4 regions of the Bacillus sp. D48C genome follow, and region 4 is predicted to be linked to each of the others. Evidence: riboswitches for the same ligand, from Rfam matches in the RefSeq annotation. Region 4 holds a riboswitch; each other region holds the start of a gene.
The links. Region 4 has a riboswitch for S-adenosylmethionine ahead of ACLBXA_RS15410 (Na+/H+ antiporter NhaC family protein). Riboswitches for the same ligand answer to the same signal wherever they lie in the genome.

Region 1 (3,716 bases), on a different contig from region 4:
TCAATGTTACGTTTTCTAAAGATAAGAGCTGTGCCATGTTTTTTCTCCTTTCGATTCCGTTTTACAATCTTCGGATCAATTGCATCTTGCAAACCATCACCAATTGCATTAAATGCAAACATAATGAGTGCAATCATGATTGCTGGGAAGAATAGCTGCCACCATTCTCCGCTCAATAATGTCCCAAGTGCATCATTCGTCATCGTCCCCCAGCTTGCTGCCGGTGATTGCACTCCTAGTCCGATAAAGCTTAAAAATGATTCTGAGAAAATAGCTGCTGGAATTGTAAATGATAAATTTACGATAATAATGCCTGTTAAGTTCGGAATGATATGTCCGTATATAATCTTCATATGCGATGTACCTAATCGCTCTGCTGCAATAACAAATTCTCTTTGTTTTAAAGACAAGACCTGCGCTCTAACGAGACGTGCCATGCCAATCCATCCTGTTAACGCAAGAGCGATTATAATTGTAAAAAGTCCTGGTTTCATCACGATCAATAGTAAAATAACAATTAATAAATATGGGATACCATATAACACTTCAATCCCTCGTATAATCCATTCATCTATTAACGTTCCAAGACGATTACGCCCTCTCACATATCCACTAAATCCACCAATCAGTACACCAAGCCCTATATCGAGGGCAGCTGCTACTAATCCAACTGTTAGTGAAATCTTCCCACCAGCCCAAGTACGTGCCCAAATATCTCTCCCTAGATCATCTGTTCCAAACCAATGTTCACTACTCGGCGGTAAATTTGTTGCCTTTTTTACTTGTTCACTCGCAGTAAATAAAGTTAAACTTTCGCCAATAAGCGAGAAAACAATAATTAGCAATAACGTCACTGTTCCTAAAACTGCGATTGGATTCGATATAAACTTACGAAACACTTCTTTCTTTCTGCTAATTGTTTGCTGATTTTTATTTATCGTTAATTCTTTTTTCTCTTCTTTCGTTAATAACTGTTCATTAATCTCATAAGCTCCCATTTAAATATCCCCCCTCCTTATGTAATAGAACGAATACGCGGATCAACAATGCGATGAATAATATCTGTAATGAAAATACAAGCAATTAATAACGCACTATAGAAAATCGTTGTTCCCATAATCACCGGATAGTCTCGGTTAAAAATACTATCTACAAAATATTTTCCTAGGCCAGGAATTGAAAAGATTTTTTCAATAACAAAAGTCCCTGTTAAGAGTCCAGCCATTAACGGTCCAACAAATGTAAGTACTGGAACAATCGCATTTCGAAGAGCGTGTCTTATAATAATCTTCTTAATTGGTATACCTTTTGCTCTTGCTAGCTTAATATAATCACTCTGCAGTACTTCGATCATATTAGAACGCACAAACCTTGTAATAACTGCGATTGGCCCTAACGCTAATGCAAAGGATGGCAATACCGTATGTTCGAATGTTCCCCAAGAGGCTACTGGTAAAAACTCAAATTGGATAGCGAATACTTGTATAAATAGTGGTGCTAAAATAAAACTTGGAATAGAAATACCTAAAATTGCGAGCAAACTCACACTATAGTCAATTACTCTCCCATGATATAGAGCAGCAAATGTCCCTGCCGCAATTCCTACTAACAATGAAATAACAAGTGCTTGTAGACCAATAATTGCTGATGGACCAAAGCCAGTTGTTATAATTTCTGATACACCTTGCCCGGTTGATTGAACCGATTCACCAAAATCAAAATGAACTACACCGTCTAAATAAGCAACATATTGATTCCATAACGGTTCATCAAGGTGATACTTCGCTCTCATGTTTTGGATCACTTCTTCAGGAAAGATTTTTGCATCTGATGAAAATGGATCTCCCGGAATAATATGCATAATTAGAAATGTCACTGTCGTAATAACCCATAGTGTGAACACCATAACCGATAATTTTTTAATTACATACACTTCAATAACCCCCTAAACACATGAATTTACTTTGTTTTATGAATGTACTTTTTCCATTACTCCCTTTTCTCTTTTTAGAATACAAAAAGCCTTGATCTTAAAAAATAAGATCAAGGCTTAACAAACAAAGGCCCATCACTTATCTTTCAAGACTTGCTTGCTGGAATTAGCACGGTGTTCCTATTACAGAACCCGCTGCTGAGGTGTCATAGGGCCAGTCCCTCTACCTCTCTGGATAAGTAAATTGCTATATTATTATTTGGTTCAAATTGTATATTTCGAATTATAATTCTGAAAAATTGAAAAGTCAATCAAATTGGATAAATTTAGAAAAATCAGTTTTTAATTCGTTTATCGAAATTACAGTTTTCGGCTTATCATAAAAAGAAATGATGTTAAAGGAGTTATAAGATGGACCCCTTACTTCTTGCTACTATAGGATTACCCTTAACAATCGTTATACTTGTCATCATCGGCTCCTATAAACTCTTTATTAAAAAGAAACGTATTACTTCTTTTTATACTCCTTTCGATAATATTACCGGGCAAACTATTTCCGAATTTCACGAAGAACAGAAAATATTAGTATCTGAGGATGAAGACAGAGATGGCAAGAAGAAAAAATAACCTTGCACAGGCAAGGTTATTTTTTCGTTTCTGCTTGAAAACGTTTATAGTATGTCGATGCTGTTGCAAAGTTAATTTCTATATCACGAATCAACGATGAATCTTCTTCTTTAGCTAACTTCTGTAATTTTTTCATCGCTTGTTCTGATTCATTCAAGAAACCAACATATACCTCATGTTCTTGCTCTTTCGACTTCGGAACACGAATTTCTTTACGTATATGATCAATATCTTCTAACATGCTCGTCGTTACCTTTTGCACGTCTTCTTTATATGTTGCATTCGTTATTTCCTTACCGCCCTTTTCTTTTGCCACTTCAAATAACTGCAGTGCTTTATTAATTTCTTTATTCATTTTTATATCGTATTTTTCATGTACTGCAAGGTATTCTTTCATCTCTTCTGTTTGTTCAGTAGATTGCTCTACCTTTTCTTTCGGTTCTTTCGTATCTTTATTTCCATTACATCCTGCTAGAAGGATCATACTTCCCATTACAGCAATACCCAAAACCTTCTTCATCTCTTCTTCTCCTTTTATCTACAGCTATTACTCATTATAGTTTCTTTTATCTCCACTTGTTATTATACCGAGAACGCCCTACTTTTTACACTTAAGACGACATCGTAATATATATACCAACATGTTTGTCACAGTATCGTCACTTTATACAAATAACTTTTGCAATGCTTTACTACATCACCTTACAAAACTGTAAGCACACATAAAGAACAAACCATGCTAGACTTACATATGCATAACGCAAACATATGTAAGGTTTTAAGGAGAATCATCTATGTACAACACAATGCCTTTTATGGGAGAAGATATTCGTGTCCTTATTCGCGAAAAATCACTTCATATCGAAAATACAGAGAGCCTTCGCCGCGTATTAAAGAAGAAGCATGCTCCATTTAAGTTAGCTCAATATTTAAAACAACAACATACAAATCAATTTCATACCGTGCTAAATATATCGGATAAATCATTAACAATCGAAATCATCGGTCATGTCTACATTGGAAACTTTGCAGATACCTTAAAGGAAATCCCACGTATACCGAAGATTGCTCCTATTATCGTTAAAAAAGCGTATAAAATTACTGACCATACCGATATTATCGACTGTGGGGAAAAAGAAGTCGATAGTAATCGCTG
Region 2 (3,716 bases), on a different contig from region 4:
CTCTCTTTTTTTGCCCATAGCTTAGCGCTTGAATTGGCCAATTACGAAATGGATATAAACCACAAATTTTTAAAGTTTCTTCTACTCTATTCTTAATTTCTTCCTTAGAAAAATTATTTAATTTTAATGTAAATGAAACTTCTTCAAAAACAGTGGGCTGTGTAATCATATGATTTGGATTTTGCATCACGTAAGATATGGTTTCCCCACGTTTACGAATAGACCAAGAACTAATATCTTCACCCTCTAACAAGATTTCCCCATTTTTCATTTTGTTTATGCCTATAAGACTATGAGCTAATGTTGATTTCCCTGCTCCATTATGTCCCAACAGTGCCACAATTTCTCCTTCATATATTGAAAGGTTTACATTTTCTAATACTTTTTGTTTATTAGGGTATGAAAATGATAAATTCTCCACTTTAAGTAATTCCTTGTTTTTAGTATTACCTTTTAATATGACTTGTTTCTCCATCCACTCTCTTATAACGTTGCTTACCTTTTCCTTTTGAAGGTTTTCCATTGGATATATTACGTCATTATTACTATCAAAATGTAATCTCTTTAATGCTTCGATGTAAATAGGCTCTCTTAAGCCAATACATGGTAATATATTTGACGCTAAGATTTCTTTTGGTGTTCCTATTGCAATGACTTTACCTTCATCAATTAATATAACTTTGTCTAAATCCAGCTTTAAAATTTCTTCTATTCTATGTTCGATAATAACAATCGTTTTATTATATTGCTCATGTATATCTTTCATAAGTTCTATCGTATGTAAGGCGCTTAGCGGATCTAAGTTCGCTAACGGTTCATCGAACAATAATATATCCGCATTTGTTGTTAATAAACCAGCAAGAGAAACTGTTTGTTTTTGACCTCCTGATAATTCATGTGGACTTTGTTTATGAAACGTATGCATCTTCACCTTTCTTAATGAGTCCGAAACAATCTTTTTCATATCCTCTTGATTTACACATTCATTTTCTAAATAAAAAGCTACATCTTCTTCTACTGTCATACCAATAAATTGAGCATCTTGATCTTGCAAAATTGTTCCCACATGTTTACTCTGTTCAAAAATACTGCCTTCCCTCGGGTCTTTACCGGCAATTAATACGTTACCTGTACTAATCCCTTCATAAGAAAATGGAATTAGCCCATTGATACAATGAGCTAATGTCGACTTTCCTGAACCACTTCGTCCAGCAATTAGCACTTTTTCCCCAGGGTATATATGAAAGTTAATATCACTTAAAGTAGGCTGCGCAGCATGCCCGTATTGAAAGGTGAATTGTTCAAACGAAATAATTGGTTGCATGTTAACATCCCTACTTTTCAATTTTTAAATGTGCATGTTTCTTATTGGATTTCGCCAAGCCAATTGTAAGTGGCAATCCAAGAACTAAGAATACGATAACATCGGAAATTGTTGCTCCTAATACTTGTATAACAATTTTGTCAAATGGTTCTCCCATCACAATAATATCGAATGCCCCAGCAAATATAATAGCAATGACAATACCAACTAACCCAGTAATTGCTAAATAAGAAATATCTCCCTTGTTAAATGACCCGTTTTTCACACTAAAACCAACTCTTTTTTGAATAAGACCCATTGAAAAACCAATAATCCCTGAACTAATAACCCAGCCCCACCAAATCCCCCAGCCAGCAATCGTATCTGTTACGGTATGACCGATAAGTCCGATTAAGAGTCCTGCCACTGGACCAAATAATGCTCCAAAAACAGTTAATATAGCTAATGCTGGTTTAATAAATGTATTCGGTGCAATAGAAAATCCCCAAAGTCCTAATATCCCGTATAAGGCTGCTCCAATCCCGATTGCTACTACTAACTTTGTTGATAATTTATTCATTACAATTCCCCTCTCATATTGGTCAACTTTTATTATTCTATATTTATTTTAAAAATGAATTATGCATCGACACTTCCTTTCTATACAACAAAAAAATGACCTCTTACATAAGAGGTCATTTTCTTTCACGTTCAAGAATCCTCTTATCTTTCAAAAAACACATCGTGTCCTCTGCGGAATTAGCACCTTCCTATAAAATTGCATAGGGGTTGCTGAGGTTTCTTAGGGCCGTTCCCTCCACCTCTCTGGATAAGTATTAATTTGTAATTCGTATTATGGCACTAAAAAGCATAAATTTCAATACTTTTCTAACTATTTTTATTTTTCGTTAAATAGTACATTTAAATCATTGTATTCTTATCGGAATTATGAAATAATAAATTCAAAATCGTTTCGGGAGGAATGCATTATGAAAGTTATTGGTTTAATTGGGGGATTAAGTTGGGAATCTACATCATTATACTATAAACATATTAATACACTTACACTCTCTCAATACGATCAAAATGCGAAGCTAGTTTTATATAGTATGGACTTTGGAGAAGTAACTACTTTATTACAAAACCATCAATATGAAGAAGTAAAAAATGAACTAGTCACGGTTGCAAAGAAGGTTGAAAAATCTGGGGCTGACTGTTTATTAATGTGTTCAAATACTGTACATCTATTTGCCGAAGAAGTAGAACAAGCAATCTCTATCCCGCTTCTTCACATTGGCGATGTAAGTGCTAAAGAAATGGTAAAACAAAATATAAAACGTATCGGACTATTAGGAACAAAACAAACGATGGAGCAAGATTTCTATAAATCACGATTAGCGAAACATAACATTGAGACAATTATCCCAAATGAAGAGGAAAGAACAGTTATCCATCATGTCATATTAGATGAATTAAGTAAAGGGATCATTTCAGAAGCATCTAAAGAAAAGCTATTACAAATTACAAAGTCATTAATTCAAAACGGCGCTGAAGGTATACTATTAGGCTGTACTGAAATACCTTTACTCATCTCCCAAAATGATCTTACTGTTCCCGTTTTTGATACTGCTTTTTTACATGCAAATACTGCTGTGCAATTTGCTGGATAAGAATATACAAGCATAAAGGTACGAACCTCTATGCTTGTATATAGTTACGACTATTTCCCCCGCTATTTACGGGCAGTAAAACCCCCAACGATTAAAGTTTCACTTTATTTAAAAGAGATTCAATAACTGCAATTACTTCTTTTGAACCACCACATTCTAAAAAGCTATCATTAAGTTTTCGTATACCATGCTTATACTTTTCGTTTGAAAGAACATCTGTTACAGCCTCTTTTAAAGTGTGCACATTAACATGTTCTTTCAATAGTCTACGCGCTGCTTCCAGTTCAGTTAATCTTTGCGCTATCATAGGCTGATCTTTATCATGCGGTATTATTACAAATGGGACATTATAATGAATGGCATCGTGTACGCTATTCATGCCGCCATGTGTAATAAAAACATCCGCTTCATTTAATATTTCTGATTGAGGTACGTATGGAGCAATTATAAAATTATCTGGTGCTTTCTTAATTTTAGAAATATCATTTCTATCACCAATTGCCATTACAACTATCCCATCAAAATCTGAAAAAGTATCAATACAAGTATTAAAGAATGGTTCGAGTCCTTCAAGCAGTGTTCCCATTGAAATATAAATAACTTTCTTCTCTTTAAGTGATTCCAGTGGAAACTTTATATTTGTTTTACGCTTTGAAATACTCGGTCCAATAAAAATGTTATTTTCTCCGAACGATTCGCTATTAGGTTGGAAATAACGACTTGTGTATACGAGACAAACATCA
Region 3 (3,716 bases), on a different contig from region 4:
CCTTTTCAATTCCTTTTACATATTCCTGATAGTAATGAATTTGTTCTTCTAAAAATTGATTTAGCACCTTAATTTTCAATCCAACATCTAATTCAGTACCTGCTTTTTTCTTTATTAACAACTTTTCAATTTCATCTAATACGCTACGTTCTAATGATAATTCTGTAATCAATCGGTCAAATTCTACAGGAGGTAAAGTCGTTTTCTCTTCTAGCCACTTACAAGCTAAAATGGGACGTAATACATAAAAGTACTTTTTCAGCTTTACATTCTCACCTTGCAAAAATTCACGATAATTTTTCGACGCCATATGTAAATAATGATATATCGTTGCTTTTGGATCAAAATTCTTCTCACTCATCTGTTGAAGTAGTTCTGGAAAATTAGAGTTTTTCGAATAAAAAATTGGTGATCGAATCCACTCAAGTAAAGCAGGATTCGACTTCGCGAATAGTTGCAATGCCTTTTTAATATCCCAACCACTTATATCTAAATCATCGCTAATTGGATATTCAATTACATCTCGTTTATCATGAATTGATAAATACCATTCTACTGGATGTATATAAATAAACCTAACATCATAATCGCTATCTTTCGATGGAAACCCCCAAGCACGACTCCCTGATTCCACCGCAAATAAAATTTTCACATCATTCTCTTTTTCAATTCTTTCTAACTCCAACTCGATTTTCTCTCTCATTTCATAACAACTCCATTTTTTGATTATTTCCTTGGAAATTCGACAATACACTATTAATTTTACTACATACTAAAAAAACTGTCAGAAATTACTGACAGCCTAATAAAACGTCTATTGTTGCTTTTCAATTACAGTAGCAGCAATTCGTTCAAACTCTTTTTGAATCTCCTCTTTATATGCATCTACTATTGAAAAATCCATAGCAGCAATATAAATTCGTTCTAATTTATCACGAACCGATTTTGCTTTCGCTAAGAAAGACATCGCCTCATTCATTTTTGCTTTATACTGAATGGAGACATCACGAATTTCCTTCGCATATTTCTCATCCGTCCCTGGCGTAACAATAAGGGCATACATATCAATAATTTCATCACCCTCGCGACTTGGAAAATATTCATGTGGTGCGGTGCTATCAAAAATTGCAAATCCTAATTCTCTTACGATAACCATATCAAGACTATTCGGGTCAAATCCGCAATGATATACTTCAACTTCAAACCCTTTTTCCTCAGCTGCCTTAGCTAACTTTTTGAGCATCGTTGATTTTCCAGAGCCTGGGCGCCCTTTTATAAAATAACGATGTGGTAACCCTTCTGTTAAATTAGGAACAAAATCAACTGCTCCTTTCGGTGTAGCAGCTCCTAAAAAACGATGTTTTACAAGCGATTGTCTCCCGCTTTTATCTGCAAATAATTTCTGGATTAGCTGATTGGTTAGTTCATTTGCTTTATTAAAATCTATATTATCAATATATATCTTCTCCCACTCATCATGTATAACCAATGCCTCTTTAAAACGTGCGTAAGCAGACTGAAAAGCTTTGCTTGCTTCTGAAACAAATCTTTCAATTTCTAACTTCTGCTTTCTTAGTTTATCTGAGTCCCAAGCAATTCCTAAATTTATATACTCTTCAACAACTCCTGGCATTTTTGGCTCAATAACATGCGGCGATGTCCCATCAACAATTCCTACTTTTAATTTTGGGATAATTACACCATCAACCGATTTATTATCAGAAGAACAATGTAACAATTCAATATCATATCCTTTTTCAATCCATTCACGACCTATTGCCTTTATTAAAGAAGATTTTCCCGTTCCTGGGCCACCCTTTAAGATAAATAATCTGTCTAATCCTTTTAAATTCTCTTCGTATAAATTGTGAAATCCCCTAGCTGTATTACCACCAGCATAATAATTTAATACATTTCCTGTCACTGCACTCACTCCTTCGCAGCATTCTATTTACATAACCTACAATATGCGAGCAGCTTTATTTGGGTGAATACCTATTTTGTATTGCACGAAAAAAGGAAATGAATTACAATTTAACTATCGGAAAATTCCGTTTTCAAAAAAACTGAATACTTCTTTATCAAGAGAGGCAGAGGGACCGGCCCTTTGAAGCCCAGCAACCTCAGTTTATACAAACTGAATAGGTGCTAATTCCTGCAAAATGCATTGCATTTTGGAAGATAAAACTCAACTAGCATGTAAAGCTCACCTTTCTTGATATTGAAGGGTGAGCTTTTTATTATTTGAAAAATATATATTGGAGGTATGTAAAATGAAAGTAATTGATTTATCGCAAACATTTGAAAATAATATGTCTCAATTTCCTGGAACACCTAAAATACAACTAGAAGCTGTTACAAGTGTTGAAGAATCAGGCTATCAAGTTACAGATTTTCATTCTGTCGTTCATGTTGGCACGCATTGTGATGCTCCTGCGCATTTTATTTCAGGCGCAACGACCATCGATCAATTACCGCTGGATCAATTTGTAGGTGAAGCTGTTCTTATAGATGTAACACATATTCAAGAGCGAAAATTACCTAAGGCAGTATTGCATAATACTGACATAAAAGAAGGTGATATTGTTATTTTTCATTCTAATCTATCCACCAAATGGAATACAGAAGCTTATGAGAAAGAAGCATTTTATCTTTCTGAAGAATTAGCTGAAGAATTAGTTCAATTAAAAGTAAAATCTATCGGTTTAGATTTCATTTCTCCTGATGAAGTCACAACAGAAACATCACCGATTCATCACATATTACTAGGGAATAATATTTACTTAATTGAAAACTTAACAAATCTAGATGCTATCGAAACAAAACGTTTCTTTTTCTCAGCCGCACCTTTAAAAATTAAAAATAGTGACGGTGCTTTCGCAAGAGCATTTGCTGTTATATTTTAAACACAACCTATAAAGTGAACCTTTAATCAGTGGGGGTTTTGTTCATCCCACACCTAACTTCTTTGCTTCCGCTGAATTTTGAGGTGGGGGTCTTACTGCCCGGCAAATAGCGGGATTAAAAAAAGCAAAGGCCACTACTGGTCTTTGCTTCTATATTTTCTATTTAAATTAAGAAAGAATTGTTCCACACGGGGACGCACCCAAGCTAAACAATCTATCTCTTTCTTCTTTGTGCAAGCTATCTCTTCTCCATCTACCATTTCAACAAGTTCTAGTTCTAACAGTTGCCTCGTGAATGCTAACATATTCACTTCTTCAGATGGATACTCTTCTTTTAATTTCTCCTCAATTTCTCCCAATAAAAAACCGTCACGCATCATTGCCAATGCATCAATCCAAAGTGGCGGCATTTCATATTTTTCTCCTGTAATTGTATCTTTTACAATATAATTCTTTTGCTCTTTTCGAAATTGAATCGTGTGTAAACATACAGTCGAATTTAATGTTAATTCCATCATACCACCTCTTTCATAATATCTGCATAGAAAAAAGGATGCGCGTGCACCCCTTCTTATCTTTTCATAACACTACTGAACCGTTACATGAGTAATCAATCTCATGTCGATATTTTCCTCCATTATAAACGAAGTATTTTATAAAAAAAACCCTTCTTGAAATATTTTATAAAATGTTTATATTTACACAACAAGAACACTTTTCTGAAAAATCTTTTCTCCCAATACATTAAACGGTCGGCAGAAAAATTTCTACTTTCGTTCCTACTCCTAGACTACTTTGGATTGTGATACT
Region 4 (3,716 bases):
AATTTTTGATTTATTTGTAAAATGCAGGAGGGAAGTAAGAGTTTTTATGGGGTGAAATATTACTTAGAAAGCCAATGAAATACTAGTAAGGAATCGTTCTCATGTGAGGTTTTCTGACATGAGTTTATTTTTTGTCAAGAAAATTATTTGTGTTCGAGCAAAGTTATTTTGTTGTCAGATTTTAAATTTTGATTTATGATTTTTAACAGGGACAAAATGTAGTGAATTGTCGAATAATATGTAATACTCTTAATTTCTTAGTTTTATAGAGATAGAATGAGAGATAGAGTGACACATCGAAGAGGGGGTTACAACAAATATGAAAAGAATAGGACTTGCATGGCAAATATTAATAGGACTTGCACTTGGTATTGCAGTTGGGGCGATTTTCTTTGGCAATCCGGCTGTAGTGAGTTATTTACAACCAATTGGTGATATTTTCATCCGATTAATTAAAATGATCGTTGTACCGATTGTTGTAGCAAGTATTGTTGTTGGGGTTGCTGGTGTTGGCGATGTTAAAAAACTAGGTCGACTAGGCGGAAAAACAATTATTTACTTTGAAATTATTACAACAATTGCAATTATTGTTGGTCTATTAATAGCGAATATTTTCCAACCAGGAAAAGGCGTGAATATGGAGCAGTTAACAAAGACAGATATTTCAAAATATACACATACAACAGAGCAAGTACAAAGTCATTCATTTGCAGATACATTTGTAAATATTGTTCCAACGAACATTATGAAGTCATTAGCTGACGGAGATATGCTTGCTATTATATTCTTCTCTGTACTATTTGGTTTAGGTGTAGCAGCAATTGGTGAAAGAGGAAGACCAGTTCTTCAATTTTTCCAAGGTGTAGCTGACGCAATGTTTTATGTAACAAACCAAGTTATGAAATTTGCACCATTTGGTGTGTTTGCACTAATTGGTGTTACAGTTTCTACATTTGGTCTTGCTTCATTAATTCCATTAGGGAAATTACTAATTGTCGTATATGGAGCAATGATCTTCTTCGTCGTAGTTGTCTTAGGACTTACAGCGAAAATATTTGGAATTAACATTTTCCAATTCTTTAAGATTTTAAAAGACGAGCTGATCTTAGCGTATTCTACAGCAAGCTCAGAAACAGTTTTACCGAAAATCATGGAGAAAATGGAGAAATTCGGTTGTCCGAAAGCAATTACATCTTTCGTTATTCCGACAGGTTATTCATTTAACTTAGATGGATCAACTTTATATCAAGCAATTGCGGCGATTTTCTTGGCGCAAATGTACGGTATTGATTTATCTATTACACAACAAATTACATTATTACTTGTATTAATGGTTACCTCAAAAGGTATCGCAGGTGTACCGGGCGTATCATTCGTTGTATTATTAGCGACACTTGGTACAGTAGGTATTCCACCTGAAGGTTTAGCGTTCATTGCTGGTATTGACCGTATTTTAGATATGGCTCGTACAGCAGTTAACGTTGTAGGAAACTCTTTAGCAGCTGTAGTTATGTCTAAGTGGGAAGGTCAATATGACGCTGAAAAAGGACAAGCTTATTTAAAAGAGATTTCTGAAAAGGGTCAAGCTGCTTAATTATAATATGAACAAGCTCTCACATAATATGTGGGAGCTTTTCTGTATATAGAAGAGGAGCAGACATAATGAAACGTAAATATGGTGACGGTGCTTCGTGGAAGAGACTAATAGAAAAGAGTTATACGGTTAAGCAAGTGGAAGAGGGAATGCTCGGAATACTGGATATAAAAAAAGTGAGAGAGCCTAGTTGTAAAGAATATGATGGTAAAGAAATTTGTATTGCAAGTGATGGGTATACGTGGGTTCAATATTTCATTAATGGAAAGAACTTTGCGATTACAGCTATGTTAGATGATAGGCACAATTTAGTGCAATATTATATTGATGTGACGAAAGAATATGAAATAGACGATCGTGGTTTACCGTATTTTGATGATTTATATTTAGATGTAGTATTATTACCCAGCGGTAAGGTGTATATATTAGATGAAGAAGAGCTAGAGGATGCTTATAAAAGTGGCGATGTCACGAAGGAAGAGTATGAGTTAGCTTGGTACACTACGAAATGGATATTAGCAGCAATAAAAAATAGTGAATTTTATTGGATTTCAATATTGGAAGAAGAAATCGAAAAGTTAAAATGATTGTTGTATTCAAATTTTTGTATAATTACCAAAAAAATCTATACAAAAAATAATTGACTTTTGTTTTGTAAGCGAGTAAAGTTAGGGAAGAAATTATTATTAAAAAATAAATATGAAACCTTCTTATAAAGAGAGGCGGAGGGACTGGCCCTACGATGCCTCGGCAGCGGACTCGATTTCAGAGTGCTGTGCCAAATCCAGCAAGCGTGTGCTTGAAAGATGAGAAGAGTGTTTCTTATAGATGTATAAGACCTCTTCTCATCGGAAGAGGTCTTTTGTTATTCATTAGAAAAAGGTTGAAACTAGGGAGAGATGGTACTTTGAAAGAAACGAGAGGAAATGGTTTAGCTTTATTACCACTTGGGATATTTTTGGCGCTATTTATTGGTTCTGGAATTATTACAGGTGATTTCTATAAATTGCCGATACTTGTAGCGATTTCAATTGCTGTAGGAGTTGCTTTAGTGATGAATCGTAAAGAAAGTTTTAATGTGAAAGTAGAGCGGTTCGCTAAAGGTGCAGGAAATCCAGATATTATGATTATGGTATTAATTTTTGTGCTTGCTGGTGCATTTTCTGAAACTGCTAAAGGAATGGGCGGGGTAGATTCAACTGTTAATTTAGCGTTAACTATTTTACCGCCAGGATTTATCGTAGCTGGAATCTTTGTTATTGGTGCATTTATTTCATTAGCTATGGGGACTTCAATGGGAACAATTGCAGCGTTAGCACCAATTGCTGTAGGTATTAGTGGTCAAACTGATATCTCAATTGCGCTTACGATGGCTACTGTTGTTGGCGGAGCGATGTTTGGTGATAATTTATCATTTATTTCAGATACAACAATCGCAGCTGTTCGTTCACAAGGAACAGAAATGAAAGATAAGTTTAAAACGAACTTTTTAATTGTATTACCAGCGGCTATTATTACAATTGTACTATTAGTAATAGTTACTTCAGGAAGTGATACGCAGGTTAAAGCGCATAGCTTTGATTGGATAAAGATTTTACCGTACGCAGGAGTACTTATTACAGCTCTACTTGGCTGGAATGTACTTATCGTATTAACTGGTGGAACTGTACTATCTGGTGTTATCGGTCTTATAGATGGAAGTTACACGTTAGAAAGTTTCTTTAAAAGTGTAACGACTGGAATGGGCGGTATGATGGAGTTAGTATTACTTGCTATATTAATTGGCGGTATGGTTGAATTAATCCAATATAATGGTGGTATTCAATATTTAATGAATGTATTAACACGTAATATTCGTTCGAAAAAAGGAGCGGAATTTGGTATTGCTGGTTTAGTGAGTATGACGAATATGTGTACAGCAAATAATACGATTTCGATTATTTTTACAGGCCCGCTTGCAAAAAATATTGCGGATCAATATGAAATAGATCCTCGTAAATCAGCGAGTGTATTAGATCTTTTCTCATGTTGTGTGCAAGGGTTGATCCCGTACGGTGCCCAAATGTTAACGGCAGCAGGATTTGCAGCGTTATCTCCGGTTGAATTGTTACCATATGCATTT

Region 1: linked by a shared signal. The riboswitch ahead of ACLBXA_RS26995 (ABC transporter permease) and the one ahead of ACLBXA_RS15410 (Na+/H+ antiporter NhaC family protein) in region 4 are both predicted to bind S-adenosylmethionine.
Region 2: linked by a shared signal. The riboswitch ahead of ACLBXA_RS05175 (ECF-type riboflavin transporter substrate-binding protein) and the one ahead of ACLBXA_RS15410 (Na+/H+ antiporter NhaC family protein) in region 4 are both predicted to bind S-adenosylmethionine.
Region 3: linked by a shared signal. The riboswitch ahead of ACLBXA_RS23470 (cyclase family protein) and the one ahead of ACLBXA_RS15410 (Na+/H+ antiporter NhaC family protein) in region 4 are both predicted to bind S-adenosylmethionine.

The regions. Positions count from the first base shown of each region.
Region 1 is NZ_JBKFAQ010000017.1:58,854-62,569, forward strand. It holds gene ACLBXA_RS26985 (ABC transporter ATP-binding protein) at 1-37, opposite strand, end outside; gene ACLBXA_RS26990 (ABC transporter permease) at 1-998, opposite strand, end outside; gene ACLBXA_RS26995 (ABC transporter permease) at 1,016-1,933, opposite strand; SAM riboswitch class I at 2,070-2,175, opposite strand; gene ACLBXA_RS27000 (DUF3951 domain-containing protein) at 2,345-2,560, shown strand; gene ACLBXA_RS27005 (hypothetical protein) at 2,577-3,080, opposite strand; gene ACLBXA_RS27010 (hypothetical protein) at 3,355-3,716, shown strand, end outside.
Region 2 is NZ_JBKFAQ010000002.1:24,521-28,236, reverse strand. It holds gene ACLBXA_RS05180 (ABC transporter ATP-binding protein) at 1-1,324, opposite strand, end outside; gene ACLBXA_RS05175 (ECF-type riboflavin transporter substrate-binding protein) at 1,335-1,883, opposite strand; SAM riboswitch class I at 2,024-2,139, opposite strand; gene ACLBXA_RS05170 (aspartate/glutamate racemase family protein) at 2,293-2,973, shown strand; gene ACLBXA_RS05165 (macrolide family glycosyltransferase) at 3,065-3,716, opposite strand, start outside.
Region 3 is NZ_JBKFAQ010000012.1:29,972-33,687, reverse strand. It holds gene ACLBXA_RS23480 (nucleotidyltransferase domain-containing protein) at 1-703, opposite strand, end outside; gene ACLBXA_RS23475 (PRK06851 family protein) at 815-1,924, opposite strand; SAM riboswitch class I at 2,076-2,188, shown strand; gene ACLBXA_RS23470 (cyclase family protein) at 2,274-2,906, shown strand; gene ACLBXA_RS23465 (hypothetical protein) at 3,041-3,421, opposite strand; gene ACLBXA_RS23460 (ATP-binding protein) at 3,651-3,716, opposite strand, start outside.
Region 4 is NZ_JBKFAQ010000005.1:238,319-242,034, forward strand. It holds gene gltP (glutamate/aspartate:proton symporter GltP) at 320-1,594, shown strand; gene ACLBXA_RS15405 (DUF402 domain-containing protein) at 1,663-2,181, shown strand; SAM riboswitch class I at 2,302-2,407, shown strand; gene ACLBXA_RS15410 (Na+/H+ antiporter NhaC family protein) at 2,502-3,716, shown strand, end outside.